One region of the Ruegeria sp. H4 genome, then DNA from elsewhere that is predicted to be linked to it. Evidence: riboswitches for the same ligand, from Rfam matches in the RefSeq annotation. Region 1 holds a riboswitch; each other region holds the start of a gene.

Region 1 (10,581 bases):
CCAAGGATGATTTGGGCGCTCTGGTCAGTTGGGAGGCGGGCAAGATCACCTCCGAGGGTTTGGGCGAAGTGCAGGAGATGATTGATATCTGCGACTTTGCCGTTGGCCTGTCGCGGCAGCTATATGGCCTGACGATTGCCTCGGAACGTCCCGGTCACCGGATGATGGAGACCTGGCATCCGGCTGGTCCCGTCGGGGTGATCTCGGCCTTCAACTTCCCGGTGGCCGTCTGGTCGTGGAATGCAGCGATTGCACTGGTTTGCGGCGATCCTGTGATCTGGAAACCGTCCGAGAAATCCCCGCTGACCGCGATGGCCTGTCAGAAGATATTCGAACGCGCGCTGGCCCAGTTCGGCGACGCGCCCGACAACCTGCTGCAAACCCTGATCGGTGGGGCCAACTTGGGTGAGGCGCTTGTCTCCAGCGAAGATGTGCCGGTGATCTCAGCGACTGGTTCGACCCGTATGGGCCGTGCTGTTGCGCCCATCGTCGCGGCGCGGTTTGGCAAGTGCATTCTGGAACTTGGCGGCAATAATGCGATGATCGTAGGCCCCTCGGCTGATCTGGAGATGGCGGTGCGGGCGATTGTGTTCTCGGCGGTTGGAACCGCGGGGCAGAGATGCACAACGCTACGCCGGTTGATCGTGCATAACTCGATCAAAGATGAACTGATAGCGCGTCTCAAGAAGGCCTATGCGGGTTTGCCCATCGGTGATCCGCTGGCTGAAGGCACTTTGGTCGGTCCCTTGGTGGACGAGGCTTCTGGCGCTGCGATGACCGCCGCGCTCCAGGCGGCCGAGGCCGAGGGCGGTACGGTCTTTGGCGGGCAACGTGTCACCGAAGGCGTGCCAAGTGGCGTCTATATGGAACCCGCCATTGTCGAGATGCCGGGTCAGACGGTGACGGTAAAGACCGAGACCTTTGCGCCAATCCTTTATGTCATGGGATATGAAGCGTTCGATGAGGCGTTGGAGTTGCAGAATGATGTCCCGCAGGGCCTGTCTTCCTGCGTGTTTACCCTGAACATGCGCGAGGCAGAGCAGTTCCTGACCGCAGCCGGATCGGATTGCGGCATCGCCAACGTCAATATCGGGCCATCCGGGGCCGAGATTGGCGGTGCGTTCGGGGGCGAAAAGGAAACCGGCGGTGGGCGCGAAAGCGGGTCAGACGCCTGGAAAGCCTACATGCGCCGCCAGACCAATACCGTGAACTATTCGGCGGAGCTGCCGCTGGCGCAGGGTGTGAAATTCGACATCTGACAGATCGCTCCGGCGGCGCAGCGGTTTCGCCGGAGCTTAGTCCGAGAACAGATAGTCCAGCTGCATAATGGATTGCGCCTTGTCGGACCCGACGCCAAGGAACTGCGCAATCGCGGCTTCGTTCTCGGCCCGATCCGCGCTTTCGCGCAGGCGCAGATACCCATCCAGTCCGGCCTGACGGATTTGTTCGGATTCGTAGGCCAGATCATTCCGTATCGTCGGCAACAGGCGCGAGACCGTTTGGTCTGGGCTGTTCTGACCTGCCAGTCCCACACGCCTTGCGTGACCGATCAGATACTCGTCGGAATAGTCGCATTCGATCTCGAGCACATGTGTCCGGGCCGCATCGCTGCAGAAATCCTGAATGACGTCCAGATTGGCGGGATCCAGGCACAAAACCAGCTGATTTGATCCGAAATGTGCGAACAGCATTCGCACAACCGCACGCCGGTGGCGCGAGCGTTTGTTCAGCGTCGTTTCGATCCCACCCAGATCGGGCAGTGGTGTATCCTGTTCACTGAACAGATACTCGACACATGGTATATTCGTCTCAGACGCGATCTGATCGACCAGCCGTTTGGCCACGTGCCATTTCTTGCAGACAACAAGAAACAACTCTCGCTCTGGGCCCAAGGTATTCCCGGCTTCCCAGAACCGTTTTCCAAACCGGCGACCAACGCGCCCGCGCCCGGTCAGGAAGGCATAGAGATTGCGCCCCTCATCCGAGATCGGGAAGTCGACACCGGTGCTAGCATAAAGCGCACCCAGCCGTTCCTTAAGTTCATGCGCTTCGGGGCTGATCTTGCGGGCGAACAGATAGTTCTGGCCCAACAGCATGTCGAAGTGATCATTGTAGAACGTCACCGGCATCCCATAATCGGAAAACATCAGGAAGGTTGGCGTGCGGTTTTCAATCTCACCCTTCGGGATAAGATGGCGAACAAGGGTCTGAAAGAACGTCTCATCCGGGATCCAGGTTGTTGAAAAGAAGCGGATCACATCGCGGCGTTTTTTAAGAAACTCCAGGATCATCTCAACCGTGCGGCGGCGCAGGCACCACCATTGGCTGCCGATCATGATCTGCAGGTCTTCGGGGATGTCGCGCGTCAGCTTGAATCGTTTTTGCAGCTCGAAGGCGGCATAAAAGCGTTTGGATTGGGTACGCTCATTGAAATAGTGACGGTAGATCAGACGGTCCTCTTTCATCCCGGTCTTGATCCAATTGCTGGCGAAGAAATCGTGGCTTTCAATGAAGTCCATGTCGCGCTCATCGAGAAAGCGATGCGTATACTCCGCCGTTTTGATCGCCATGCAATCGCCCGACAGCATATAAAAATGCGTGGCGCGCGGGAAGGCGTCAACGGCGGCCTGCAACGCGTTCAGGGTCGCCTGAACCAAAGACCATTCGCCCCAGCCGCATTTGATCCGTTTGGTGGCGAAGGTAACATTGGGATTGTCTTTCAGCGCGCTTCGAATGATTTCGTAGTCTGTGTGTAGCGCCCGCGCATCGAAATGGATCGCCATACAGTCGCCAGCGGCGGTTAACTGCTCGGCCTGCGCAATGATGGCCTCAGGGTCTTTGTGACACAGCAGGATATAGGCAATCTTTGCCATATGAGGTCGCAATTCCCGTTTTTGCCCGACTGCACCCGTGATACTGAGGATGAGCGATTGAATAAACAGAATATTTTTGGTTTTTTGATGTCGAAAGCTGGCATATCAAGCTGAGAGCAAGCCAGCAAAGGAGGCGCGCCAATGGGGTTTCCCGGCACCTGGATGACCGAGAGCGAAAGCATGGTTTACCGTGTAGTGCCGAAATGTGCGTGCTCGACCATTGGTCAGATCATGTATTACTCGGATCATGGCCAGTTTTTTGATGGCGATATCCATGACGCCAAGGATGGCATGCACAAATGGGCTTTTGATCAAAGCCAGGGCATGATCGCGACCAATGTGCGCAACCACGGGTCCTATTCTTTTACCTGCGTGCGCAATCCCTATACCCGCATCCTTAGTTCGTTCTTTGACAAGATCTGCGGCATTCAGCGTAACGGCAAGCGCTATCGGGGCAATCTGGTACCGACGCTGATCTACAATTACGGAATCGAAGTTGGTGGCGATGACGGCAAGGGCGAGTTCGACCAGATTGCCAGCTTCCGCCGATTCCTGCTGTTTGCGCGCGACACGATCCGCTGGCGTCGCCCGATGGACCCGGACATTCACTGGTCAGCCATGTCGGGGCACGTTTCGACCTTCATTGTGAATGGCGGTCAGTATGACCGGATTTTCTGGACCGAGGCATTCAATGACGGGATGCAGGGTGTACTGGAGAACGTCGAAACCGCCCATCCGGTGACATTGTCCGAGATTCCGCGGTTCAACGAATCCGAAGGGCATGGGCCAAAACGCGCCCATCCGGTCGAGGACTATTTCGATGATCTGTCGATGCATCTGGTCTATGAAATCTACAAACAGGATTTCGAGCTGTTCAAATACGATTTCGAGAACCCTGGTAACAAAATGCCTGTGGGTGAGATCGATCTGGACGAGGTACACGCCAAACTGGGCGATTGAGGGGCAATGGGTGCCGCCGTGCAGAGATTCTTCTGCTTAGAAAATAATTTGCACATTAGCGTCTGCTTTGAGCCCAGAGTGACAGTCAGTTTCTGATCCCATCCGCCATCGTAGCATAAGAATTTTCTAGGCCATCGACCGTAGGGTACGGACGCATCGGCTCGTCAGGCGTATTGATTCCAGAAGCAAGGACGATGGTGTTAATGAAGTCAAATATACCACAGACTTCGACAACTTCGTAAAGTGCGCCTTCTCGCCATCCCGCCTGCCGGGCCAATTCAAACGCCAATACAATCTCATCGCTGTCTCTGCCGCGCAGGCATCGAGCATAGTTCAAAAGCGGTTGGATGCGCCTGCTAGTGTTTTCTATCGGACCTGAGAATACTTCGGAGAATACAGTATGATAGAACACGCAGTATTGGGTCATGTTTAGCTTTGAAACGAATGCCGCAATTGCTTCCCGTTCTCCTCGCGAAAGCTCGCCGTCAGCACACATGATGTCATCAAGCAAGCGGATTAGAAGCTCAGAGTTCCGTGGGAATAGCTTGAGCACATCAGAGAGGCCACTTTTTGCAGACAAGCCATCAAAAATTGCCATGTAATGATAACCCCGCTCAAAATTTCACCACGGCGAAACGCGATCCGCCATTGAATCAAAACACACTAGCACCGGACACTATCAATATCAGCTTTGTCCGCGCAAAAGAACAAAAACGGCCCACCGGATAGGTAGACCGTTTTTGTTGAGCGGTGTCTAACTCAAACCTGACGCACGGCCCCTTTGGCGGCGCTGGTGGTCAGTTTGGCATAGGCCTTCAGCGCGGTAGAGACCTTGCGCTTGCGTGGTTCTGCCGGTTCCCAGCCCTTTTCGTCCTGCTCTGCACGACGCTGGGCCAGTTCCTCATCCGACACAGCCAGATGGATTGAGCGGTTGGGGATGTCGATCTCGATCGTGTCACCCTGACGGACCAGACCGATCACGCCGCCTTCGGCCGCCTCGGGTGAGACATGGCCGATGGACAGGCCCGAGGTGCCGCCCGAGAAGCGACCATCGGTCAGCAAAGCACAGGCTTTGCCCAGACCTTTGGATTTCAGATACGAGGTCGGATACAGCATCTCCTGCATCCCCGGCCCGCCACGCGGACCTTCGTAGCGGATGACGACCACGTCGCCTTCTTTCACCTTGCCGGTCAGGATGTCGCTGACCGCCTGATCCTGGCTTTCGCAGACATAGGCCGAGCCGGTGAAGGTCAGGCTGCTGGCATCCACGCCCGCCGTTTTAACGATACAGCCATCCAGCGCGATATTACCGAACAGAACCGCAAGGCCTCCGTCCTGAGAAAACGCATGTTCCTTGGACCGGATCACACCGCCTTCGCGGTCGGTGTCCAGTTCCTTGTACCGGTTCGACTGGCTGAACGCCTGCGTGGTGCGTACACCGCCCGGGGCTGCCTTGAACAGGTCCTGCGCCGCCGGGTTGTTGGCAACCTTGATGTCCCAATTGGCAATTGCTTCGCCCATGGTCGGCGTGTGAACAGTGCTGCAGTGGTTGTGGAACAACCCAGCGCGGCTGAGTTCACCGAGGATCGAGAAGATGCCACCGGCGCGGTGGACGTCCTCCATATGCACATTCTCGGTGTTCGGTGCGACTTTGCACAGGCACGGCACCTTACGGCTTAACCGGTCCATGTCGGACATGGTGAAATCGACGCCGCCTTCGTGGGCGATTGCCAGCAGATGCAGGACCGTGTTGGTCGATCCACCCATGGCGATATCCAGGCTCATGGCGTTCTCGAAGGCATCAAACGTTGCGATCTCGCGTGGCAGGAAGCCTTTTTCGTCCAGATCGTAGTGCCGCTTGGTGATCTCGACGATCCGGCGACCTGCTTCAAGGAACAGCTGTTTGCGGTCCGCATGAGTGGCGAGGGTGGAGCCATTGCCTGGCAGTGCCAAACCCAGTGCCTCGGCCAGACAATTCATTGAGTTCGCCGTGAACATGCCCGAGCACGAGCCGCAAGTGGGGCAGGCGTTTTCCTCGATATGCTGAACCTGCTCGTCGGTGAACCGGTCGTCAGCGGCGGCGACCATGGCATCTACAAGGTCGATCTTCTTGGCATCCAGATCAGCGATGTCGATTTTACCAGCCTCCATCGGCCCGCCCGAGACAAAGATCGCTGGAACGTTCAGACGCATCGCAGCCATCAACATGCCTGGCGTGATCTTGTCACAGTTCGAGATACAGACCATCGCATCGGCGCAATGGGCGTTGACCATGTATTCCACCGAATCCGCGATTACTTCGCGCGAGGGTAAGGAATAGAGCATCCCGTCGTGGCCCATGGCGATGCCGTCATCCACCGCGATGGTGTTGAATTCCTTGGCAACACCGCCAGCCTTTTCAACCTCTCGCGCGACCATCTGGCCCAAATCCTTCAGGTGGACGTGACCCGGCACGAATTGAGTGAAGGAGTTGACAATGGCGATGATCGGCTTGCCGAAATCATCGTCCTGCATACCGGTGGCACGCCACAGGCCGCGGGCACCGGCCATGTTGCGGCCGTGGGTAGAGGTTCTGGATCGGTACATTGGCATGATGCTGTTTCCCTTTTGCCCCGGTTGCGATATGCGGGGAATGTGCGTTATAGCGCACGTATCATATGTGCGCTATAACGCACAAGAGGATTCGAAAGACAACGGCATGGCTCCGGACGAAATAACACTGAAACTAAGGGATGTGCGGGCCGCTTCGGGGTTGAGCCTGTCGAAAGTTGCCGAAATCACCGGTGTCAGCAAAGCGATGCTAGGTCAGATCGAACGCGGCGAATCAAGCCCGACGATCGCCACGCTCTGGAAGATTGCCAAAGGATTTCAGCTGCCGCTCAGCGCGTTGATCGACACCGTGAATGGTGATCCGTCGGTTTTTCAAACCGTTACCTTTCCCGGCAGTATCGAGGTCAAGATCGTTTTCCCCTTTGATCCGGCCTTGGGGGCAGAGACATTTCACGTCAACCTCGACCCGAACCAAAGCCATGAGTCCCCTGCCCATGCCGCTGGTGTGACCGAGGAGGTCTTTGTGCTCAGCGGCACGCTGGACATTCTGAAAGGTGAGGCTTGGGTGTCTTTGCAAACGGGGCAGGGACTTCGATTTGCAGCGGATGTCCCGCACGGATATCGCGCAGGTGCTGAAGGGGCGGCGTTTTTGAACATGCATCACTATGCGCAACAGCCGGATGTTCAGGAAAACGGCAAGGTTCATTGATGAGTGAGTTTTTCAACAGTCTGACCATCGTGGACGCCATCGGTTCCTTCGGGGCTCTGATCGTGGTTGCCGCCTATTTCGCGACGCAGATGCGGTATATGAATTCCGAAGATCTGGCGTTTCCCGTGGTGAACCTGCTGGGGTCTGTTTTGATCGTCTATTCGTTGCTTCAGAACTTCAATCTGGCGTCGATGCTGATTGAAGGCTTTTGGATCATCATAAGCGTGATCGGAATTGTTCAGCATTTCAGGTTGCACCGCGCTGGGTAGCGCGGCGCAATAGGGTTATACAGCGTTGTGGAGGCGGGGCGTAAACAGCCCAATCCGGCCCAGACCTCGCATGGATTTTGCTGCGGCCAACACGGCTAGATCGGCCAGCGGTTCGATCAGAATAACCAGCATGTAGGCAGCGCCGAAACTGGCGACCGCTGTAAAGTTCTCGGCCCCAAATCCTTGGCCATAAAAGGCCCAGAACGCCACCCAGATGACGACACCGCCCTGATAGGCCGTCGATAGCGCAAGTGCCTGAGAATACTTCAGATCAATATAGGCTGTATTCGGCGCAATGATGCGGTTGGCCAAGGCCTGCAAGGCAAACAACGGTACCAGCAACGTTGTCATGTTCATTCCGAACTGTGGCAGGTCGAAAGGCGCCAGAAAAAACCCCTGGATAAACAAGCCCGCGATCAGGCCGATAGCGGCAGGGGCCGCACCGAACAACAAAAACAGGGTCGATCCCAGAATAAAATGAACCTCCGACACCCCGACCGGGAAGTGCGGCAACACCTCAAAGAAGGTGAAAACCAGCCCGGTGGTCAGGGCTGAGCGAATGGCCAGGCTGGCAAGGCCGCTGCTTTTCAGGCTGTCCCATGCCAGTTTAGCGGTATAGAGCCCTACGCCAGTTGCGGTGGCGTAGCTCAAGACAAGTTTGGCGCCATTTACGACGCCCGGTTCGATATGCATAGTTTAGTCTCCTTCCCGTCACACCCGACGGCAGAAAGGTTTAAGAATTGGGCTTTCGCCCGGTTTGCACATGGCAGGTCTCCTGACTTGCGGATTGGCTTCGATCCCGGCCTTCCCAACCGATTGCCTCGGTCAGTGGCCATGATGGGGCGAAACTCCGCCTACAGTTGCGGGGGCAGTTCCGGAATTGACAGGTACTGTCGCACCGGATTCCCTTTTCATTCCTCAGGGGGAATTCCCCTTTGGAAACCATGTCCGGCAGGTGTCTGGCGCGGGGTGCCGCCTGTCAAGCAGGCAAACGTGTATGTTTGGAAAAAATTGTCAGCGCGCCGGGGGGTGCAGGCCTTGGCATGGCTTGCACGTTTGGCCGCTCGGATATAGGGAAACTCAGACTCGCTTAGGGGAGGCTTTGATGCAAGACGATCCGAAAACCCTGGTATCTACCGACTGGCTGGCTGCGCATATCAAGGACCCGGATCTGCGGATTCTGGACGGGTCGTGGTATCTGCCCGCGCAGAATCGCGATGCCAAGGCGGAATATGATGCGGGCCACATCCCCGGCGCGCGCTTCTTCGATATTGATGACATTTCGGACCACCGCTCGGACTTGCCGCATATGGCGCCGCCGGTCGAGAAGTTCATGTCACGCCTGCGGGCGATCGGCGTGGGCGATGGTCATCAGGTGGTCGTCTATGACGGGGCCGGGCTGATGTCGGCCGCGCGGGTCTGGTGGCTGTTCCGTCTGATGGGGCAAGAGAATATCGCCGTTCTGGACGGGGGTTTGCCGAAATGGCAGGCCGAAGGGCGAGAGGTCGAAGATCTGCCCCCTGTGATCCGGGATCGCCATATGACCGTCCGGGTACAGAACCATCTGGTACGCGACGTAACACAGGTGTCCGCCGCCGCCAAACTGGCTGATCATGAGATCATCGATGCCCGTGCCGCCGCCCGCTTTGCCGGAACCGAGGCTGAACCGCGCGAAGGGCTGCGATCGGGCCACATACCAGGCTCGCGCAACGTGCCCTTTGGCAGCCTGCTAAATAGTGACGGCACGATGAAGTCGCCCGATGCGTGCCGCGCCGTGTTTGAGGCCGCAGGCGTGGATCTGAATAAACCGGCGATCACCTCGTGCGGTTCAGGCGTGACCGCTGCAATCCTAAGCCTTGCGCTTGAACGCATGGGCAAAAAAGACCACGCGCTTTATGACGGCTCCTGGGCTGAATGGGGTGCCTTCCCAACCCTGCCCGTCGCAACCGGAGAAATCTGATGTTCGAGAACCTCAAACCGCAGCCCGCCGACAAAATCCTGGCGCTGATGCAGATGTACCGCGAAGACCCGCGTGATCAGAAGATCGACCTGGGTGTCGGCGTCTACAAGAATGCCGAAGGTGTTACCCCGGTAATGCGTGCGGTCAAAGCCGCCGAAAAGCGCATTCTGGAGGAGCAGGAGAGCAAAGCCTATACCGGTCTGGCAGGTGATCCGGCCTATGCCGATGCGATGATCGGGCTGATCCTTGGCGATACGGTGCCGCGTACCAAAATTGCCGCCGTTGCGACACCGGGCGGGACGGGTGCCTGCCGTCAAGCGTTCGAGATGATCCGCATGGCCAATCCTGAGGCGCGCGTGTTTGTATCGAACCCGACATGGCCAAACCACCTGTCGATCCTGAGCTACTTGGGTATCGAGGCGGTTCCGTATCGCTATTTTGACGGCGAAACCCGCGGCGTTGATTTCGACGGTATGATCGAGGACCTGAAAACTGCCAAGGCGGGCGACGTGGTTCTGCTGCATGGTTGCTGCCATAACCCGACCGGCGCAAACTTGAACCCCGTGCAGTGGCAAGAGGTGGTGAACCTGATCAACGAGCTTGGGCTGGTTGCCATGATCGACATCGCCTATCAGGGTTTCGGCGACGGTCTTGAGGAAGACGCGCAGGCAACCCGTCTGGTGGCATCGTCGGTCAAGCGCTGCCTGATCGCGGCGTCTTGTTCGAAGAACTTCGGCGTCTATCGTGAGCGGACCGGCCTGCTGATGGCGATCAGCGATGATGCGGCGCAGACGGCATTGAACCAGTCGACGCTGGCCTTCCTGAACCGCCAGAACTACTCGTTTCCGCCGGACCATGGCGCACGGGTCGTGACCACCATCCTGAACGACGACGCCTTGCGCGCAGATTGGGCCGCTGAGCTGGAGGAGGTGCGCCTTTCGATGCTGGGGCTGCGTCAGCAACTGGCCGGCGAGTTGCAGAGGCTGACCGGATCAGACCGGTTCGGCTTTGTCGCCCAGCACCGCGGCATGTTCTCACGCCTCGGCGCGGCCCCCGAACTGGTCGAGCAACTGCGCAACGATCACGGCATATATATGGTGGGGGACAGCCGGTTGAATATTGCAGGTCTAAACGCGACGACCGTTCCGATCTTGGCACAGGCGATTGTCGACGTCGGGGTTTAATACTCGCACTTATTGGCAAAGGCCGCGTCATTCGCGCGGCCTTTTTCGTTTCAATTGCAAATTCCGTTGATCCGGG
Region 2 (10,581 bases), on a different contig from region 1:
TCTGATCCTGATCGATGGGCCGCGCATCGTAGACCAGTTTCCAGATCACCGAGGCACCGACGAATGAAATTGCCATCGGCATGAAGATCAGCGATTTGGCGACGTTGCCCCAGCGGATGCGGTCGGTCAGCTGTGCAACCAGCAAACCAAATGCTGTGGACATGGCCGGAACCACAATCAGCCATAGCATATTGTTGCGCATCGCCTCCCAGAACTTGGGTTCGGCAACCATTTGCACGTAATTGTCGAATCCGGCCCATACATAGCCGCCACCCGCAACGCGGTCTGTCAGCGACAGGCGTAGGGTTTCAACAACCGGATAGGCCAGGTACACACCCAGTGCGAGCAAGGCGGGCAACAGAAACAGCCAGGGCCGGATCATGTTGGCGCGGTTGATATTGCGCCCTGCATTTGGGCCACGCGCTGGAAACAGAAATTTATCCAGAACTTGGTTGGATAGGTAGAAGTAGCCCACACATCCCGACACACCAATGGCGATCGTCAGCAGGCCTTGTATTGCCGGATGCATGCTATCCTCCCTCGCGGCGACAGGCATGGGCACCCCGGCGTGCGGGATGCCCAAAGGGTTGTCAGATTATTTGATGGCGTCCCAGGATGACTGGATCTCACCCGTGACCTCTTCGGCGGATTTGCCACCGGTATAATCAACCATGCCAGTCCAGAACGTGCCTGCACCGACAGCACCTGGCATCAGGTCCGACCCGTCAAAACGGAATGTGGTCGCGCCCAGCAGGATGTCGCCGAGACCGCGCAGCGTGTCATCCTTGTAAGCTTCGGTGTTGACGCCCTTGTGCGGTGTCAGGAAGCCGGTCTGCGCCATCATGATCTCATGCGCGATAGGTTGTTTGAGGAACTCCATGAACGCGGTTGTCGCGTCGGAGGGGTTGCTCACAGCCATCAATGTCCCGCCACCCAGAACCGGGTTGCCCAAGTCCTTGTCAGCAAAGGCCGGCATATAGAAGAAATCTGCATCCAGACCAAACTCGACATCTTCCGGGAAGAAGGCCGGAACGAAGGACGCTTGACGATGCATGTAGCATTCAGGCGGTGAGGCAAACATGCCCTTGGGACTGTCGCGGAAATCGGTGGAGGCAACTGCACCTGCACCGCCGGAGACTTTGGCATCATCGCGCGCGAACCAACCGAATTCGTCGATTGCAGCGATAACGCGTGGGTCGTTGAACGGAATCTCGTTGGTAACCCATTGGTCATAGACTTCCGGCGGCTGGGTGCGCAGCATCATATCCTCGACCCAGTCGGTCGCAGGCCAACCGGTTGCGGCACCGGACCCCAGACCGATACACCACGGCGTTTCACCATCGGCGACGATCTGTTCAGTCAGAGCCTTAAGCTCTTCCATGGTCGTCGGCACTTCATATCCGGCGTCTTCGAAGTTCTCGGGGTTGTACCAAACCAGAGACTTGACGTTCACATTGTAGAAGAAGCCGTACATCTTGTCGTTGCCATCAGCGTCTTTATAGGTGCCCAGATCGACCCAGGAATCACCTGCAGCGTAGTTGTCACCAACCCAGGCAGCCATGTCGTCGCCCAGCGGGGACAGCTGTCCTTTGGACGCCATGATCGAGGCCAGACCAGGCTGCGGGAATACTGCAACATTGGGGGCCGAACCTGCCTCGGCATCGATAACGATCTGCTGCTCGAAACTGTCCGAGCCGGTGTAGATCACATCCGCGCCAGTGGCTGCTTCGAAATAGGCGGTCATGTTGTTGAAGTAGCCATCTTCCGGTGTAAGCCAGGGCCCCGCAACAGTAACGGTCTGGCCGCTCAGATCCGGCGCGCTTTCTGCCCAGGCATTGTAGCTGTCCCAATTGAACGGGCCTTCGCCCGGCGTGAATGCCAGATCAGCCTGCGCCAATCCCGTCCCCGCACTCAGCGCCAATGCCGCAGCACTGGCGTAAAACGACTTCTTCATGATGTCCTCCCACAGCTTATCAAGCTTTTAGTTGTTCGGGCCCGACCCGATCCGCGACTTACCTGCCACGCGTTCCGACACGAGAATCACGGCAATATAGCTTACTACCGCAATCCAAAGCGCTTTGGATAGATGTAAAGTTGCGCGTTTACGCATCAAAGTCAACGATTCCGAATACTCTTGGATTTATCACTCAATAACCTTTACTTTTATGGCTCTTTTTATGAGTATGGCAAAACGCAACAGACGAATTCAAAGAATTCAAAGCGCTTGCAGTATATGAGCACCTTATGACGCTAAAAGAACTTTCGGATATGCTTGGGTTGTCGCCGACCACTGTCAGTCGCGCCCTAAACGGCTATCCGGAAGTGAATGAGACCACGCGCGCGCGCGTTCAGGCAGCAGCTGCTAAACATGGCTATCGTCCAAACAGCCGCGCCAAAGGGTTGGCGACAGGCAAATCCATGGTCATCGGTCATGTGATCCCCAGCTCGTCTCAGCACGAGATGGTGAACCCCATCTTTGGAGATTTCGTCGCCGGGGCCGTAAAAACATATGCCGAGCATGGCTACGACATGATGTTCACCAATGCCGATGACACCTCGATCGAAGAGGCCTATCGCAGCCTGTTCCAGCGCGGTGCAGTTGATGGCGTGGTGCTCCAGGGCCCAAAGGTGAATGAGCACCGTATTGCCGTTCTCAGCAAAATGTCAGTTCCGTTCATTGTACATGGCCGCTCGACCGGTGTTGACCTGCCCTATGACTGGATTGATGTGAACAACAAAAGCTCATTCCTGCGGGCGACCCAATTCCTGCTGGATCTGGGCCATCGGCGCATCGCATTGATCAACGGCCTTGAAGACATGGATTTCGCCCAGCGCCGCCGTGATGGCTATCTTGCTGCACTGGCGCAGGCAGGGATCGCACCTGAACCTAATCTGATGCGCAGCGCCGAGATGACCGAAGTCTATGGTCACCACGAAACACGCACGATGCTTGCCCTTGATGATCCGCCAACCGCAATCCTGATTTCTTCGATGATTTCTGCTATCGGCGTTCGGCGCGCGATTGACGAAGCGGGCTTGCAAATGGGGCGCGATATATCCGTCATCGCCCATGACGATGACCTGTCCTATCTCAAGAACGGGCAAGATGTTCCGATCTTCACCGCCACCCGCTCCTCTGTTCGCAAGGCCGGGGAGATAGCGGCCAATATGCTGATCGAACGTATCAAATCCCCGGATGCGCCGACCAAAACTAGATTGCTGGAAGCTGAACTGGTAGTAGGCAGATCAACAGGCCCGGCGCCCAACAGGTACTAGCAATGAAATATACTCGTTCTGACTTTCCCAAAGACTTCCTCTTTGGTGTGGCAACCTCTGCTTATCAGATAGAAGGTCACGCCCAAGGTGGGGCTGGTCAGACCCATTGGGATACCTTCGCCGCCTCGCCCGGTAATGTCGTGCGGCAGGAAAACGGTGATCTGGCCTGTGATCATCTGAACAGGTTTCCGGAAGATTTCGATCTGGTGCGCGAGGCTGGTTTCGATTGCTACCGCTTTTCCACCAGCTGGGCTCGGGTGCTGCCCGATGGACGCGGCTCGGTGAACCAATCCGGGCTGGACTATTACGACCGCCTCACCGATGCCTTGCTAGAGCGCAATATCCGCCCCTGTGCCACGCTTTATCACTGGGAATTGCCCTCGGCCCTTGCTGATCTGGGTGGCTGGCGCAACCGTGATATCGCCGGGTGGTTTGCAGATTTCACCGAGATCATCATGGGCCGGATCGGGGATCGCATGTATAGCGTCGCCCCCATCAACGAGCCCTGGTGCGTCAGCTGGCTGAGCCATTTCGAAGGCCACCACGCCCCCGGCATGCGCGATATCCGAGCTGCTGCGCGGGCCATGCATCACGTGCTGCTGGCACATGGTCGCGCCATTCAGGCGATGCGCGGGCTTGGAATGTCCAATCTAGGTGCGGTGTTCAATCTGGAATGGGCCGAACCCGCCGATGACAGCCCCGAGGCTCGCAAGGCCGCGGATCTGTATGATGGGATTTATAACCGGTTCTTTCTGGGCGGTGCGTTCAAGAAAGCTTATCCAGCGAATGTTCTAGAGGGGCTCGCGCCTCATTTGCCCACGGGTTGGCAGGACGACTTTGACACCATCGGCGCACCTGTCGATTGGTGCGGGCTGAACTATTACACACGTAAGCTGATTGCCCCGTCTGATACCGCCTGGCCCAGCCTGAAAGAGGTTCCCGGACCTTTGCCCAAAACCCAGATGGACTGGGAGATCGAACCAGCCGCCCTCACCCGCTTTTTGACCCGAACGGCGCAGGAATACACTGGCGACCTTCCCCTATTTGTGACCGAAAACGGCATGGCCAGTCCTAAACGGGATCAGGACGATGATCGGATCGACTACCTAAACCAGCATCTTGCGGCCGTTCAGGATGCATTGGATCAGGGCGCCCCAGTCAAAGGCTATTTTGCCTGGTCTCTGCTCGACAACTACGAATGGGCCTTTGGGTATGAGAAGCGGTTCGGTCTGGTCGATGTGGACTTCGAGACGCTGGAGCGTAAACCCAAAGCCTCATATCTCGCCCTAAAAGCCTCGCTGGCCAAAGGGAACCCTGTTGCCCTGCCACTCGCGCAGCCAGCAGGGTCAGTCCACGAGCATTGGAACCTAGTGGCCGATGTCGGTGGCACCAATACCCGGCTTGGGGTTGTCGAGAACGGTGCGCTGACAGAATTGCGCAAACATCCAACCGGCTCCTTGTCCGACTTACTTAACGCATTTCACAGTTTGCGAGATGACGTCGGAACTGATCCTCAGGCAGTTGTTGCCGCAGGTGCAGGCCCGGTTCAGGCTGGCGTGATTCAACTCACAAACGCAAATCTGGACTTGTCCGAGGCTGAGCTGGCCGAAGCCACCGGTGCCCGGCACACTTATGTCATCAACGACTTCACCGCCGCTGCATGGTCGGTGGCCGAGGTTACGTCCGATGATGTTACCGTCTTGCAGGGGGCGCCCACGCCTCCACTCGGCACGCGGCTGGTGGTCGGACCCGGAACTGGGCTGGGCGTCGGGGCGTTGCTGTATTCCGAAGGGCATTATCACACCGTCTCGGGCGAAGGAGGCCATGTCGGCCTTGCGCCGCGCCACCGGGATGAGGTTGATATCTTTGACGCGGCCCGGCGTATTGCACCCGAATGCTTCTTTGGTGACAGCCTGAGTTTGGAAGCTGAGATGTTCCTCAGCGGCACCGGATTACCGATCTTGTATCGAGCAGTGGCAATGGCGGCGGGTCAAACCAATATCTCCGCGCGCCCGGCGCGGGATATCCTGCAGGATGCGCGATCCGGCACTGATCGGCACGCGGTTCAAACCGCATCGCTGTTCACAACGCATCTGGGCGCTTTGCTAGGGGATATGGCCGTCACATTGATGCCAATAGGCGGCGTCTTTCTGGTCGGTGGCGTGGCGGAAAAAAACCGCTGGCTGTTCGGAGACAGTTTTCTGGATGCCTTCAACAATGGTGGCCGGTTCAGCGAGCTGCGGCGCGGAATGGATCTCTATATCTCAGAACAGGTCGAATTTGGCATTGTTGGCGCTAACAACTTCTGCAAAAATGCCCTCATGCGGTAGAACCGCCTGACAATTCTCAATGAAGGAACGCGGGATGATCCTGTGCTGCGGAGAAGCGCTGATCGATATGATCACCGAGCCTACAGTCTCGGGTGCCCAAGGGTATGTACCCCATTCTGGAGGTGCAATTTTCAACACGGCGATCGCGTTGGGGAGATTGGGCGCGCCTGTTGGCATGTTGACCGGCCTGTCGTCCGATATGTTTGGTGAACAATTGGCGGATACGCTGAAAGCGAGCCATGTGGATACCTCCCATGTGATCACCAGCGACCGCCCAACCACTTTGGCGTTTGTGAAACTGGTCGATGGTCATGCATCGTACAACTTCGTTGACGAGAACACCGCCGGGCGCATGCTTCAGCCCGAGGATCTGCCCGACCAACTGCCCGCCATCTCGACCCTGTATCTAGGCGGTATCAGTCTTGCCTGCGAACCCTGCGCCGATGCTTATGCTGCCTTGCTAAGCCATCACGGGACGGATCGAGCGGTGATGTTGGACCCCAACATCCGACCGGGGTTTATCCAGGATCAGACCAGATACCGCACCCGTTTGAATGCCATGATTGCGCAGACCGATATCCTCAAAGTCTCGGATGAAGATCTGGACTGGATCATTCCGGGGCCCGAAACCCATGCCGAGAAAGTGCCTTTGTTGCTGCAAGCCGGTCCCGCGGTTGTGATTGTTACACGTGGGAGCCAGGGGGCTTCGGGTTATCTACGCGATGGCTCGGAAACCACGATACCGGTTAAAGCGGTTCAGGTTGTCGATACGGTGGGGGCGGGCGATACGTTCAACGCTGGCGTGCTGGCGGAACTTCACCGTTCCGGACATCTGACCAAAGCCGGGCTGCGCGATCTGACAAAAGAAAGCCTGCGTGCAGCTTTAGCGTTGGGTGCAGATGTTGCAGCAGTCACCGTATCGCGTGCCGGGGCCAACCCGCCCTGGGCGCACGAGCTCTAGTCCCAAAAAGGGAAGTCACATGAAACGTTCCGACATCAACCACATCAAGACCGATGCACAGGCCTTTATCCAGTCTTTCGGTTTCATCCTGCCCCCCTTTGCCGACTGGTCTCCGGATCAGATGCGCAGCGCCAAGGCCGACACGATCCGCGCCCGGGGACTGGGATGGGACATCACCGACTACGGGCAAGGCAAATTTGATGAGCTTGGCCTGTTCCTGTTCACCCTGCGCAATGGGGATGAGAACGATCTGAGCCAGGGTCGTGGGATGCTTTATGCAGAAAAACTGCTGATCTCGCGCGACAAGCAGCTGTCGCCGATGCATCGTCATATCGTCAAAGCCGAGGATATCATCAACCGGGGCGGCGGCGATCTGGTGATGGAGATCTATGCCTCGAACCCCGATGGCAGCGTAGACCGCGACACACCGGTTGTGGTGCCCAGCGACGGATGCGATATCACCATCACTCCGGGCGAATTGCTGCGCCTGAAACCCGGCGAAAGTGTAACCCTTATGCCCGGAATCTGGCACGCCTTCTGGGCCGAGCGCGGGGATTGCCTGATCGGCGAGGTCTCAACCGTAAACGACGACCGCACCGATAACGTGTTCGAACAACCCATCCCCCGCTTTGCCACGATCGAAGAAGATACCGAGGCCGAATTCCTGTTGGTTGCGGATTACTGATCTACCCCGAGATTGACCCGAGCCTCTCAGCGATTGCTTGACAAGCGTGTCTTGTCCAGAATAGCTGACCTGTGATGGTTCCCGCAGCTTTGGGTGCGGGATGAAAATGGGAATACGGTGCGGCCCCCGGAATATCGGAACAGGCCAAGTCCGTAACTGCCCCCGCAACTGTAAGCGGAGAGCGACGCCAAATCACCACTGGCCCGAGAAGGCCGGGAAGGTTGGCCAAGCAACGACCCGCAAGTCAGGAGACCTGCCATCACCTGTGAAACCAACCCGGGACGGGGCGTCCTGGAAGGAGGATTGATGGCATATTTGCGCCCTTTGGGGACTGGCACTTTCGACACGGGCGTTCTGCGCGTTGAGGGTGGCAATGAACCGCAACGCTGATCACTTTGTGCTGATCTGCTCGACCTGCCAGGGTGAGATCGAAGCCAGCGCCGCCCAAATTCTGCTGGACGCGTCGCTGCCAGACGGGTTCGCTACGCGACTGATCCCGTGCATGGCAGGATGCGAACGTCCCATGGCCATCGGTCTGCAAGCCGAAGGCAAGGCGCAATACCTGTTTGGCGATATTCAAAGCACCGCCGATCTGGATGCGATCGCCACCTTCGCCCATCAGTACCGCGACAGCGAGAGCGGTTGGACCAGCGCAACGGATCGCCCCCCCGCCTTGCTGTTCAAAACTCTAGCACGTCTGCCTCGTCTTCCAAAGGCGGGTAAGGCATGAGCTTTCTGGTCGCGGAGAATCTGGAATACTACGCCCTGAATGGCGATGTGTTGCTACAAGGCGTCTCGTTCTCTTTGGAAGAAGGGGCGATCCTTGCCATCGCCGGTCCGAACGGTGCCGGCAAAACAACGCTGCTGAACCTGCTCTGTGGGGTCGAGCGTCTGGCGCTGGGGGACGTACGGATCAACGGTCAAAGCCTGCGCAGCCTGTCTGCGCAGGAACGCGCCCGGACCATTGCGGTTGTTGGTCAGCAGGAACTGCCCGATGGCCGCCTAAAGCTGCGCGACTACATTGCGCTGGGCCAGATTCCCATTCAAAGCAACCGCTCGGCAGAAGACCACAAGATGGATCTTGCGCGCGTTCTACGCACGACCGAGCTAACCCATCTGGCGGACAAGCCGATGCAGCGGCTCTCGGGCGGCGAACGCCAACGCGCTCATATCGCGCGTGCATTGGCGCAGAACCCCTCGTTGTTGTTTCTCGACGAGCCCACCAATCATCTGGACCCCGATGCCAAAGGGCACATGCTGTCGCTGGTGGCCGAACTGGGCGTGACGGTGGTGATGATCGTGCACGACCTTGTCATGATCCCGGAATTCGCCAGCCATGTCGCGCTGATGAAATCCACACGCATGACGGGCTTTGGGCCAGTCGACCAGATACTAACGCCGGATCATGTGCGCGACACGTTTGGTGTTGACTACCTGTGCTTCCAGCACGAAGGGCGCGTGATCCCGGCGCTGGATATCCGAAAACGAACGCTTTCATCTTAACAGGAGACATTGATGAAACAGAAAATTTGGTCAGCTTTGATGATCACCGGCTTGGCCAGCGGCGCGGCGGCCCATGAAGTAACCGTGGACAATTGCGGCGAACCGCTGGTGTTCGACGCCAAGCCGGAACGGCTGGTTGTGCATGACATGAACATGACAGACATGGCCTTTGCGCTGGGCCTGCAAGAACACATCGTTGGCCTGACCGGTATCACAGGTTGGTATAAGACCAGCCCTGATTTCGATAAGCTGCGCGGTGACATCCCGGAACTGGCGCCGAAATACCCAACCGTCGAAAACCTGGTTGCGGCCGAGCCCGATCTGTTCTTCGCGGGCTGGTATTATGGCATGAAGCCCGGCGGCGACGTGACCCCGGACACTCTGGCCCCGTTCGGCATCAAGACAATGATCCTGACCGAAAGCTGCGTGCATCTAGACAAGGACCGCCCTGAGGCCAGCATGGACCTGCTGTTCAACGATGTGCTGCGTCTGGGTCAGGTCATGCATGTCAAGGAAAAGGCCGAGGAACTGGTAGCAGGCTGGAAAGAACAGCTGTCTGCCATCGAAGCCAAGACCGCCGATCTGGCCAAACCCCGTGTATTCTTACTGGACGGCCCGGCAGATGCGCCCTTTACCGCTGGCAAATTCGCCATCCCCGATGCGATGATCGCAGCGGCTGGCGGCGAAAACGTCACCCATGATATGGACACTAGCTGGGGCCGCACCTCGTGGGAAGCGGTTGCTGCATCGAACCCGGAATTTCTGGTGCTGCTTGACTATCAGACCGGCAACGGGGCAGAGGACACGTTCAAGTTCCTGCAAGAGCACCCAGTGATGTCCCAAACAGATGCGGTCAAAAATGAACGCTGGATCGGTCTGCGTTACGAAGAGTTGACACCGGGACCGGCAAATATCGACGCGATCCAGAAGATGGCGGATGCGATGCACCCGACGGCGACCAACTGATATGGTCCAGACGGGCCGGATAGTTGTGCTGGGGGCGGTCGTTCTGACCGCCCTTTTGCTGCTGTCGACAGTCTACGGTACAACCCCGATCCCGGTGGCGGATGTCATTGCCGCCATCGGCCTGGGCACAGGTCTGTCAGAAGGCGAGATGTCGCCGCTGCATCGGATCGTGTTTGATCTGCGCCTGCCGCGTGCGCTGTTCGCCGCTGTCATCGGTGCGGGGCTTGGTGTTGTGGGGGTGGTTCTGCAAACCACCACGCGCAACGACTTGGCCGACCCATTTCTGTTCGGTCTCTCGTCGGGCGCGGCTGCGGGCGCTGTTCTGGTCATCACGGTCACCGGCGATGTGCTGGGCATATGGACCCTACCGCTGGCTGCGTTTTGCGGCGGCCTGATCGCATCAGGCATCGTGCTGGCCTTGGTCCAGGGGTTGCGCACAAGTGCACCGGAAAAACTGATCCTGGCGGGGCTTGCCGTGTCTTTCCTGTTCTCCGCCATCACCAACTATCTGATCTTTTCCGGAGACAACCGCGCCGCCCATTCGGTGATCTTCTGGATGCTGGGCGGACTGGGCCTTGCCCGGTGGGAGACGTTTCCACTGGTCTTGATCGGGCTGGCCCTGATCCTGGGCTATGCACTCTATCGCAGCCGCTGGCTTGACGCCCTTCTGACCGGAGATTTCACCGCCGCCACGTTGGGTATCCCGGTGCAGGGCCTGCGCTTTCGTATGTTCTTTGTTGCAGCCCTCGCCACGGCAAGCTTCGTGTCAGTCGCGGGTGTCATCGGTTTTGTCGGTCTGATGGTCCCTCATATCGCGCGTGGAATAGCGGGAACGCTCCATCGCAACCTGTTGATCACCT
Region 3 (10,581 bases), on a different contig from region 1:
GGTTTCTCAGATGCGCTGCGCAATCTTCATAAAACGCAGCGAGCAAGGCATTGTAGCGCGGATCAGACAGTGGAATTTCCGTGGTGACGGGGTATTCCATCGGGAACTCCGTCGCACTGCCGGGTATCATGCCATCCACAATCTTGCGCGCCTGACCGTTGCGGCCCGGCTTGCGAAAGAACGCCACATGGCGCGCATTGCGCAGCAAACGGTCGGCCCGAACGCTCATCAGATCCGGGTCACCGGGGCCGAGGCCAACGCCGTATATGGTGCCGGCGTTCATTCGGCGCGACTCGCGATGGCGTTCACGGCGGCAACGGTGATGGCGCTGCCGCCCAGTCGGCCTTTGACGATGCAGGACGGCACCGGCTGGGCCGCCCACAGCGCGTCTTTTGATTCGACCGCGCCGACAAACCCCACCGGGCAGCCGATGATGGCTGCAGGGCGCGGGCAGTCGGAGTCTTCCAGCATGTTCAGCAGATGAAACAGCGCGGTGGGCGCGTTGCCGATGGCGACTACAGCGCCCTCAAGACGCGGGCGCCACAGCTCCAGCGCGGCGGCTGAACGCGTATTGCTCATCTCTGCAGCCAGAGGGCGCACGCGCTCGTCATGCAGGGTGCAGATCACCTCATTCTCGGCGGGCAGGCGGAACCGGGTCACGCCTTCGCTCACCATACGTGCGTCACACAGGATCGGCGCGCCACCTTCCAGCGCGGTCCGCGCGGAGGATACAAAACCGGGTGAGAAATGGACGAACTCTTCCAGCCCGACCATGCCAGCCGCGTGGATCATCCGAACGGCGACCTGCTCTTCATCGGCATCGAACCGCGCCAGATCGGCTTCGGACCGGATGGTGGCAAAGCTTTCCCTGTAGATCGCCGCGCCGTCGGTTTCGTAAGTGTAGGGCATCAGGTGAAGTCCATCGTCATCAGTGTTTTGGGGTTCAGCCCGCGCAGGATTGGCTCATCCCCTGCGCGGCCCTGTTTGACAAGATCAAATCGTCCGTTCTGGCCGACTAAAACCACATCCGCGGGGCCCATTCGAGCGCAGCCTTTGGAACACCCAGAGACATGCAGATGGCCAGGAACGCGCGCGGCCAAGGCACGGGCGATTTCGCGGGTTTCCACCTGCGCCTGCGGGCAGAGCGGCGCCCCGGGGCAGGCGTCGGTGGTCATCAGCGGGTCGGAGCCATTTGTGACGAAGGCCGGTGCGGGTATCGCCGCCCCGCCTTCCAGCAGGATCAGTCGCCAAGGGGTGACACGTAGGGCAGAGGCGCCGCTGTCGCGGATCAGCGCGTGTAGCTCGTTGGCGGGCAATTGCCCAAAGGCCGCGCCATAGAGGCTGCCCAGATTGCAAGCACCCGGTTGCAACGGTGCGCCGATGGGTCCGGGGTCGCGGCCCTGCCACTCCGCAGGCAGATCAAAAGCCGCCACGGCCCGGGCCATGCGGCGGGTGTCTGGTGTGAAGACCTCGGCAAACCATGTGGCTAGAGCAATCAGGTGATCAATGGCCTCGGCCTCGGAGACGACACGTCCGGTCTGAGCCCCATCTGCGCGCAGGATCAGGTCATCAGCGGAACGCTCCAACCGGATATCGGCCGAGTCCGCCGCCAGCAGGCGCTCTGGTCCCGTGTCGATGGCAAAGCCGAACTTGGCCGGTAGAGCAGGCAACTCGCTCAGGCGGTCGATCAATTCCTGCGTCAGCCGCGCGGTCAGATCGCCCGGCTGGTAGAGCGGTGAGACCAGAATGTTGCGCCGGACCTCAATACCCGGCTCCGCGTCCAACAGCCCAAGCGCGGACAGCTCGGACAGCAATGCCTGGTGATCACTTTCCTGCACGCCGCGCAACTGCAGGTTCGCGCGGTTGGTCAGATCGATTGTGCCGTTGCCGAATCGCTGGGCCAGTTTACATAGGCCAAGCGCTTGTGCGGCGGTCAGCCGAGCCAGCCGAGGGCGCACACGCACCACCAGCCCATCCCCAGACATCATCGGTCGGTGGGCGCCGGGGCACCAACCTTGGACGATTGGTTTTGGGGTGGGCGCGCTCATCCCAGCCCCTCCAGATCCGCCCGGATCGAGTTGCGCCTTGTGTTCCACAACCCCGCATCCAGCAGTGCGCGGAACCGGTCCTGCATGGCCTGATGGGCCTGCGGATTGGCCTGCTGCAGGAAGGTATCCACATCTTCATCGCCCAGCGTGGCATCGTGGTAGAGGTCGAACAGATGCGGCGCAACGGTGCCCGACAGATGCGCAAACGAGGCCATGTGATCCAAAGTCGCCGCGATCTCGGCCGCGCCACGGAAGCCATGCCGCTGCATCCCGGCGATCCAGTCCGGATTGGCAGCGCGGGCGTGGACGACGCGGCTGATCTCTTCCGGCAGGGTGCGGGCGCGCGGGTTTTCGGGATTGGTATTGTCCAGATGATACAGCTGCGCGGTGCCGCCCATGGCCTTCTTGGCGGCGGCAAAACCGGCCTCATGCGTGGCGTAGTCGTTGGCTAGCAACAAGTCTGTTTCGGTCAGGTCCTGCAGGTGAACAAAACTGTCGGCATGCGCCACGCGTTGGGTGATGCCCGCCTTGTCCTGAAAGATATTCTCGCCCTCCAGTGCGAAGGAGCTGGCCTCAAGCCATGCCTCACCCGCCTGCGTGCGAGCCTCGTCAGTATAGACCTCGGACAGTTGGGTCATGTTGACGCCATAGCTGCCAGGCGCGGGGCCGAAGACGCGAGCCGACGGTGCTTGACCGGCATAGGGGTTCCAGTCGGTCGCCTCATCCCGCGCCGCCAACGCGCGGATCGCCTGACCGTAAAGCGCCGAGAGGGTCGGGAAGACGTCCCGGAACAGGCCCGACACACGCAGCGTCACGTCCAGACGTGGGCGGCTGAGGTCAGTGATCGGCAGCACCTCGATCCCCGAGACCCGCTCGGAGCCTTTGTCCCAAACCGGTTTCACGCCCAGCAGGTGCAGCGCCATGGCGAATTCCTCGCCCGCCGTGCGCATGGTGGCTGAGCCCCACAGATCGATGATCAGCCCCTTGGGATAATCGCCTTCTTCCTGCAGGTGGCGGCGGACCAGTTCCTCAGCCAGTTTGACGCCTTGAGTGTAGGCCGCCCGCGTCGGAACCGAGCGGGGGTCGGTGGTATATAGGTTCCGCCCGGTCGGCAGAACATCCGAGCGGCCGCGGTAGGGGGAACCGGACGGCCCAGCCTCGATCCGCTTGCCGGCCAACGCGTCGATCAGAGCGTTGCGTTCTGCATGGGCCGAGGGTGCGGGGTCGAATGTGCCGGAAACCTCAGGCGCGCGGCCATAGATATGCAGCCCGTCGCCGAACTGGCTTTCTTTGATATCGCAGACAAAGCGGTCGATGCGGGTGATCGCCTCGGCAGTGCAGGTGGCCTGATCAAGGCCCAGATCGCTCTCCAACCCGATGGCCTGCGCCTCATCCCGGATATCTTCCTGCAGGCGATCGCGGCGTTTGGGGTCGAGGCCATCCGCATTCGAGAACTCATCCAACAGCGATTCCAGCCGAACCATGCGATCCGGGGTGCCACTTTCCTTCATCGGAGGCGGGATATGACCCAGCGTCACAGCCCCGATCCGGCGCTTGGCCTGCGCGGCCTCGCCCGGGTCGTTGACAATGAAGGGATAGATCACCGGCAGGTCACGGATCAGCGCCTCGGGCCAGCAATTCGCCGACAGCGCAACGGATTTGCCCGGAAGCCATTCCAGCGTGCCATGCGCGCCGATATGGATCAAAGCGTCTGCGCCCAACCCCTTGCGGAGCCACAGATAGAAGGCGACGTAGCTGTGACGCGGGGTGCGAGACAGATCGTGATAGTCGTCATCGCGCAGCTCGGGCGTACCGCGTTCGGGTTGCAGTGCAACCAGCGCGTTGCCTCGGCGCAGGGCGGTGAAGTGGAACGCGCCCTCGGTAAAAACCGGGTCGTCTTCTGGCTTGCCCCAAACAGTTTGGAGATCGACGCGCAGTTGCTCGGGCAGGTTAGCCAGGGCTGCCTGGTAATCTTCCAAAGACCATGAGATGCGCGCGTCCAGCAGGGTTTCAGCAATCGGCTCAGCCGGTGCGGTGCGGTAGCCCTCGGTTTGAAGATCGGCCAGGATCGCCTCGGCCGAGGCCAGCGCGTCGAGGCCCACCGCGTGCGCCATTTGCCAGTCCTTGCCGGGGTAGGTCGATAGCACCAGCGCGGGTACCTGATCTGCCTTGGGCTTGTTATGAAGGGTCAACCAGCCTGTGACACGGTTGATGATCGCTTCGATCCGCTCTTGCTCAGCCCGGTGGGCAAAGCGGGAATATTCCAGATGCGGATCACGCTTGCCCGGTTCCTTGAATGAGGCAATGCCCGCCGAAATGCGCCCGTCCACTTCGGGCAGCACAACATGCATGGCGAGATCGGCTGGGGAGAGGCCTCGTTCCGCCTCGGCCCATGCCTTGCGGCGTGACGTGGCGAGGGCCATCTGAAACACGGGCACGCCCGCTGCGTCCAGAGGGGACGTACCCGATGCGCCTTTGCCAGAGAAAGAGGTTGCGTTGATGATCGCCGAAGGTTTCAGCGCGACGATGCTGTCACGCAGCCATTCAGCGGCAGCAGGAGCCTTGAGCGAAGGGGCGAAAAGGCCCACCGCCTCGAACCCGCGATCCCGCAAGCTGCGGATCACGGCGGCGACGGGGGCCGTGTCCGCCGAGGTCAGATAGGCGCGATAGAAGGTGACAACGATGCGTTTTGCGTCGCCCGCAAAGGCCGTCTTAACCGGGATCACGCCCCGATCCGGGCACCACGTACCGCATTCGGAGATCGTCTTGGCTCCCATCACCGGCCCGGCATACAGCCCCGCCGCCAGCGCCATCTGCGCCAGTGCGGCCTGTGCGGCAACCTCGCCGCCCGTGTCACACAGATGCGCCAGCCGCCGCAGGGTCGAGACGGGCAGGGTGGAATATTCATCCAGCCTCGTATCCTCGCGCCCATCGGCGGGGAGGACGGCCAGCGCGATGCCCTTGGCCTGCGCCAGTGACAGAACCTGCTGCAACCCGTAGGCCCAGTAAGGCACGCCGCCAATGAGACGGATCAGAATGCCCTTGGCGCCCTCCAACGTCTGTTCCACATAGGTGTCGACGGACAGAGGATGTTTCAACGCCGTCAGGTTCGCCAACCGCATCGTGGGCATGCGCCCCTCGGGCCCGCCACCGCGATGCCAGCCTGCCGCGAAAGCGCCAAGGTCGCTGTCCGAGAAGGACAGCACCACCAAATCCGCCGGGCTCTGGCCCAGATCGGTTGGGGTTTCCGTTTCTTCTAACCCGTGGCTTTCGCGGAAGACGACGTGCATGGGCCTTACTCGGCAGCCTCGGTTACACCCGCGAGGATATCGCGGATTTCTGCTTCTTTGATGTCGTCATGCTCGGCGATCACTACCATGCGCGAGCGGCGTTCCTCGCCGGGCCCCCACGGGCGGTCGTACTGGTGACGCACACGAGCACCGACGGCTTGCACCAGCAGGCGCATCGGTTTGCCTTGAACGGCGGCATAGCCTTTGACGCGCAAAATGTTCAGCTCAGTGGCCAGACGTTCGATTTTGGCGACCAGATCGGCGGGATCAGACTGTTCCGGCAACTCGACGATGGTGCTTTCGAAATCGTCATGCTCGTGATCGTGGTGACCGTCATGATGCGACGGGCGAGCATCCATGTCATCCTCGGCTGCGGCCTCAAGACCCAGAACGACGCGCACATCCACCGCACCCTCGGCGACCTCGACCACGGGTAGCGGTCGTGGGGCCTCGGCGGCGATGATCTCTTTCGCTTTGGCCACGCCTTCGGGACCGGCCAGATCAGGCTTGGTAAGCAGGATGATATCGGCGCAGGAAATCTGATCCTCAAACACCTCGGATAGGGGCGTTTCATGGTCGATCGAGTCATCGGCGAGGCGCTGAGCATCCACCGCTGCCACATTCGGCGCAAAGCGACCGGCTGCGACGGCCTCGGCATCGGCCAGCGCGATCACGCCATCAACGGTGATTTTCGACCGGATATCGGGCCAGTCGAACGCCTTCAGCAGCGGCTTAGGCAAGGCGAGGCCGGAGGTTTCGATCAGGATGTGGTCAGGGCGCGGCTCCAGTGCCATCAAGGCTTCGATGGTCGGGATGAAGTCGTCGGCCACGGTGCAGCAGATACAGCCGTTCGCGAGCTCCATGATGTTTTCCGCCGGGCAATCCGGGATCGCGCAGGATTTCAGGATGTCGCCATCAACGCCAACATCGCCGAATTCATTGACCACCACCGCCAGACGCTTGCCCTGCGGGTTTTGCATCAGGTGCTTGACCAGCGTGGTTTTGCCCGAGCCCAGAAAGCCGGTGATGACAGTGACGGGAAGTTTTTCAAGAGTAGACATGGGTCAAGCTCCAATCGGGGGAATACGGGCCGCACAGTTTTTGCGGAAATGTTCAGGACGTTCGCGCCATTTGACCAAACCATCGTCAGTGGCCAAATACTTGGTCACACCTTCGATGATCGTTTCGACATGGTCGGTTTCGTTGAGGTTTTCGTAGACAAAAGTCCAACGCGTGGGTCCGCCGCGCAACACGATGGAACAGCCTTGATCGCAATTTGACAGGCACTCTACGGGTTTCAGATGGATCCCATCTGGCACGCCCGCCTGTTCCAGCGCCTTATGTAGCAAAGCGCCGGGGCGCTGGGTGTCATCTTCGATTGCCAGGCCACGGCGGCATGTTGTGCAGACCAGCAGTTCAACTGGTGCGGCTTTACTCATCTCTCTCATCCCCCTTAGTCAAATCTGGGGGACGGGGTTTCATGTGGGCCGATCCAAGCCCCACACCGGAACACCCCGTCCGGTTTCATCTTCGGGCGCTGGCAGGTCTCCCGGCTTGCGGATGTCAGGGTGTATACCCTGTCGGATGTCCCGCCTTCCCAGCCTTTGGCCAGTGGCTTTGGGCACCCTCTCCGGTCACGGTCGCGGGGGCGGCTGCGTTTGGCGGTAAACCCGTTGACGCATTCCCTTTTCATCCTCTTACGAGGACACCAACGGATCGGACATGCGGCACTGATACGGTGCTTGTCAAGCGTGTCGCCGACAACCGCAACGTCGGGTGCAGAAAAACGACCTGTGGCAGTCGCTGGGCGGCATGGCTGGGCTTAGCCTGCGGCTTTCGAAAAGGTTAACAGCGAGCACTTCACTGAACCAAATGTTTGACGAATAACTAGACTGCTCTTCATAACTGAAGACACCGACCAATGGCGGGGGCGTTATGCTTTGGTATCTGGAAGCTTTGTAAGAGTGGTGGGCGACCCTGGAATCGAACCAGGCGTGCGTCTCCGCGAGGGAGTTACAGTCCCCTGCCACACCTTGCGGCCTGTCGCCCACTGTCAGGCGTTGCACCTGACGTGGAGGCGTGATTACTAGCGCACCAAAGGAGCGTCAACAGGAAAATACGGCATTGACGCAGGAAAGCGAATTCATGGCCCGGAGGCCCTCAGAATGAAAAAACCCAAGTGGGTTGTTGAAAAGGAACAGGCACGAAAAGCAGCAGCGGCCGAAACGGTTTGGCTGTTTGGTTTACACGCCGTGCGCGACGCCTTGATGAACCCCAAGCGCCAGAAACTGCGCCTGATTGTGACACGAAACGCGCGGGACAAACTGCTCGAAGCCATTGAATTCGCAGGGATCGAGGCCGAGATGGTTGATCCGCGCAAGTTCAGTGCCCCGATCGATGCGGGTTCGGTGCATCAAGGGGCAGCGCTTGAGGTTAAGCCGCTGGAGTGGGGCGGTTTGGCCGAGAACTGCATCGGACGGGAACATCCCCGCGTGATCCTACTGGACCGTGTAACGGACCCACATAATGTGGGTGCGATTCTTCGGTCAGCCGAAGTACTGGGTGCAAGTGCTGTGATCGGAACCCGGCATCATTCGGCCCCTGAAACCGGGGCACTGGCCAAGACCGCCAGCGGCGCATTGGAACGTCAGCCTTATCTAAGGGTGCGCAATCTGGCCGATGCCATAACCGAGCTTCAGTCGATGGGGTTTCTGGTGCTCGGTCTGGATGGCGAGGCGAATGAAACTATTGAAACAGCCCTGGGGAACCAAAGGGATCGACCTGTGGCACTGGTATTGGGTGCTGAAGGGCCGGGATTGCGGCAAAAGACCAAAGAGACTGTGGATCAATTGGTGAAAATTGACGCATCCGGGGGATTTGGGTCACTGAACGTCTCAAATGCTGCCGCAATCGCCCTATATGCCTCTCGGCACCATTAGACAGGAGATCGCTATTTCCGGACCGTCCAAAATCGCAACCTGCTGCTATTGCGGTACTCGGGCTGCCCTGGTTCTGACCGGGAAGAAACGGCACGAGCTGAGTTGTTCAAGCTGTGGTGCGCCTCTGCACGACCTTAAGATGTTGCCAAAGCACAAAGTTCAAAAATCAAAGCCTGCTCGTACGGCGATCAGCCATGCAGCACCTCCGAAGTCTCGAAAAAAGAAGAAGAAAAAGAGCACGTTCTATCGTGTTCTGGATGAAGCCTGGGATGTTATAGAAGACATCTTTGATTAAGGGCTGCCATGCATTCGCAAGGATGTTCACATCCACGTCAACGGGGGTTTCACAGCGGTTCAAAAATTGCATCTTAGGTGCTCGATTCTTTGCTACAGGACCCAGATGCAAAACCGCCGTTTCATATTCGGTATACTGACAGCCATCGCTTTTGCACCTTTCGCTTGGGCGCAGGACAAACCTGTCTATTTTGCGACCGATGGCGCCGCGATGGCGGGGTATGATCCAGTGTCCTATTTCGACAGTACAGTACCGGTTCGGGGTGAACCAAGCATTGCCGTCATGTGGAAAGGGGCCCAGTGGCATTTTGCGTCGCAGGAAAATCGCGAACGGTTTGAAAGCAACCCGCGCGCCTTTGCGCCTCAGTTCGGGGGCTATTGTTCCTATGCGATGGCAAATGGTGTTCTGAAAAGCACTGACCCCATGGCATGGCAGGTCGTGGATGGGCGTTTGTACCTCACTCATTCCCCGGCGGTTGAGCGGATTTGGGAACAGGACAGGACGGCAAATATCCATCTGGCCGAAGAGAATTGGCCCGTCATTCTGTACGAAGACTAGGCAGATTTCCGTTTTTTGTAGAAAGTCATCACAAAAATGAGTGCTTGGTCTTTTTTTTAACCAGATCATGCCTAAATGTCACAGTGACCGCGGAACGGAACTGCCGCGGGTCATTTCACTGTCCCTCGTTCCAACAACTGGCGCCCAAGGCTTCTTGGGCGCTTTTTTCTTTTTTGCGGCTGTGATTAGGATGCGGCCATGGCTGACTATTCCGACGATCATCTGAAAACCATCCTGCACCGCACCAAAACCGTCGCTGTGGTTGGGGTGTCGATGAATCCGGTGCGGCCCAGCTATTATGTAGCGCGGTATCTTTCGTTGAAAGGATATATCGTGATCCCCGTCAATCCGGGCCATGCTGGCAAGGAATTATTTGGCCAAACGGTGCGTGGTGCGCTGTCCGAGATTTCTGAACCTGTCGATATGGTCGATATCTTTCGGCGCTCCGAGGCTGTTCCAGCCATCGTCGATGAGGCGCTAGAAGTGTTCCCCAAGATTCGGACCATCTGGATGCAGATCGGAGTCGAGCATCCTGAGGCTGCTGAAACGGCGCAGGCCCGCGGGGTGGATGTGGTAATGAACCGTTGCCCCAAAATCGAATATCAGCGCCTATTTGGCGAACTGCGCATGGGCGGGTTCAGTACCGGCATCATTTCATCAAAGCTTTGAGCCTAGTTGGCGACATAAGGTTTCAACCGCGCCACCTGTTCGAGGCGCCGTTTTTCGAGAACTACATCGCGCGGAACCCAGTCATACCGTCTGTCGTCTGACAGCGGAGACCAGAACAAAACCCCGCCATAACGCCAAGGGTCCAGTACAACACCTTCGTACATCGAGTCTCCGGCGCGGCTGATGATCGCCGTGCTGTGGTCGATGCGGAAAGGGTTGTCGGCATTTGCGATGGCGCGATGCAGCGTAAGTGTTTCGAATTGTTCCTGCTTCAATCGGCGCTCGATGTCTTCGGCCCAATGCCAGCACAGCCCGCGCGGGCGCAGCCCCTGGTTGACCTTCGTGTTGTGGATCAGCGGGGGATCAGTGATCTGATATTCCTGCGCCAACTGGGCGGTATAGGCATAGGCGACCCGGGCGGCGCGGTCGGCCTCTTCCGGGTCAATCCCGGGCCCTAGGGTACGAATCTCGGCCGCAAGACGCTGAACCTCATCCCCAGTCTGCGGGGGAGGGGTAGTGCAGGATGCCAAACCCACAAGAGCCAGAATAATTGCCAAAGCTTTGATCATTCCGATTTTCCCTACTGGGTATCTCGAAGGATCATAAGGCTGGGATTGACGGATCGGAAGCTTACTTAGCGCGCGGACTTCTCAGAAATGCCGCTGGTGCCTTGACGTCGTTCGAGTTCAACCAGCACATCATCCAGCGCAACATCGCGCGCGGCAAGCATCACCAACAGGTGGTAAAGCACATCTGCCACCTCGGAGGTCAGCTTGTCCTTA

Evidence for each region. A riboswitch is a leader RNA that binds a small molecule or an ion and turns the genes downstream of it on or off. The one in region 1 is predicted to bind cobalamin.
Region 2: another riboswitch for cobalamin. It lies ahead of ACR0KG_RS09405 (DUF1636 family protein); the one in region 1 lies ahead of ACR0KG_RS18990 (energy-coupling factor ABC transporter permease).
Region 3: another riboswitch for cobalamin. It lies ahead of ACR0KG_RS14930 (DUF1636 family protein); the one in region 1 lies ahead of ACR0KG_RS18990 (energy-coupling factor ABC transporter permease).

Annotation. Positions count from the first base shown of each region.
Region 1 covers NZ_JBQFOC010000004.1:162,676-173,256, reverse strand. Annotated here, with positions in the region: gene amaB (L-piperidine-6-carboxylate dehydrogenase) at 1-1,259, shown strand, start outside; gene ACR0KG_RS19020 (DUF5928 domain-containing protein) at 1,296-2,873, opposite strand; gene ACR0KG_RS19015 (sulfotransferase family protein) at 3,015-3,833, shown strand; gene ACR0KG_RS19010 (carboxymuconolactone decarboxylase family protein) at 3,919-4,431, opposite strand; gene ilvD (dihydroxy-acid dehydratase) at 4,593-6,425, opposite strand; gene ACR0KG_RS19000 (helix-turn-helix domain-containing protein) at 6,532-7,092, shown strand; gene ACR0KG_RS18995 (CBU_0592 family membrane protein) at 7,092-7,361, shown strand; gene ACR0KG_RS18990 (energy-coupling factor ABC transporter permease) at 7,377-8,054, opposite strand; cobalamin riboswitch at 8,110-8,323, opposite strand; gene sseA (3-mercaptopyruvate sulfurtransferase) at 8,467-9,321, shown strand; gene ACR0KG_RS18980 (amino acid aminotransferase) at 9,321-10,505, shown strand.
Region 2 covers NZ_JBQFOC010000001.1:1,888,953-1,899,533, reverse strand. Annotated here, with positions in the region: gene ACR0KG_RS09440 (carbohydrate ABC transporter permease) at 1-529, opposite strand, end outside; gene ACR0KG_RS09435 (ABC transporter substrate-binding protein) at 596-1,954, opposite strand; gene ACR0KG_RS09430 (LacI family DNA-binding transcriptional regulator) at 2,245-3,276, shown strand; partial or broken gene ACR0KG_RS09425 (GH1 family beta-glucosidase) at 3,279-4,583, shown strand; gene ACR0KG_RS09420 (glucokinase) at 4,647-5,606, shown strand; gene ACR0KG_RS09415 (carbohydrate kinase family protein) at 5,641-6,567, shown strand; gene ACR0KG_RS09410 (D-lyxose/D-mannose family sugar isomerase) at 6,587-7,252, shown strand; cobalamin riboswitch at 7,311-7,527, shown strand; gene ACR0KG_RS09405 (DUF1636 family protein) at 7,626-7,982, shown strand; gene ACR0KG_RS09400 (ABC transporter ATP-binding protein) at 7,979-8,755, shown strand; gene ACR0KG_RS09395 (ABC transporter substrate-binding protein) at 8,768-9,721, shown strand; gene ACR0KG_RS09390 (iron ABC transporter permease) at 9,723-10,581, shown strand, end outside.
Region 3 covers NZ_JBQFOC010000002.1:681,537-692,117, reverse strand. Annotated here, with positions in the region: gene ACR0KG_RS14955 (precorrin-2 C(20)-methyltransferase) at 1-283, opposite strand, end outside; gene ACR0KG_RS14950 (precorrin-8X methylmutase) at 280-909, opposite strand; gene cobG (precorrin-3B synthase) at 909-2,048, opposite strand; gene cobN (cobaltochelatase subunit CobN) at 2,045-5,338, opposite strand; gene cobW (cobalamin biosynthesis protein CobW) at 5,344-6,399, opposite strand; gene ACR0KG_RS14930 (DUF1636 family protein) at 6,403-6,777, opposite strand; cobalamin riboswitch at 6,861-7,066, opposite strand; tRNA gene ACR0KG_RS14925 (tRNA-Tyr) at 7,304-7,387, opposite strand; gene rlmB (23S rRNA (guanosine(2251)-2'-O)-methyltransferase RlmB) at 7,504-8,277, shown strand; gene ACR0KG_RS14915 (hypothetical protein) at 8,258-8,572, shown strand; gene ACR0KG_RS14910 (YHS domain-containing (seleno)protein) at 8,678-9,130, shown strand; gene ACR0KG_RS14905 (CoA-binding protein) at 9,329-9,799, shown strand; gene ACR0KG_RS14900 (hypothetical protein) at 9,802-10,368, opposite strand; gene ACR0KG_RS14895 (phosphoribosyl-ATP diphosphatase) at 10,434-10,581, opposite strand, start outside.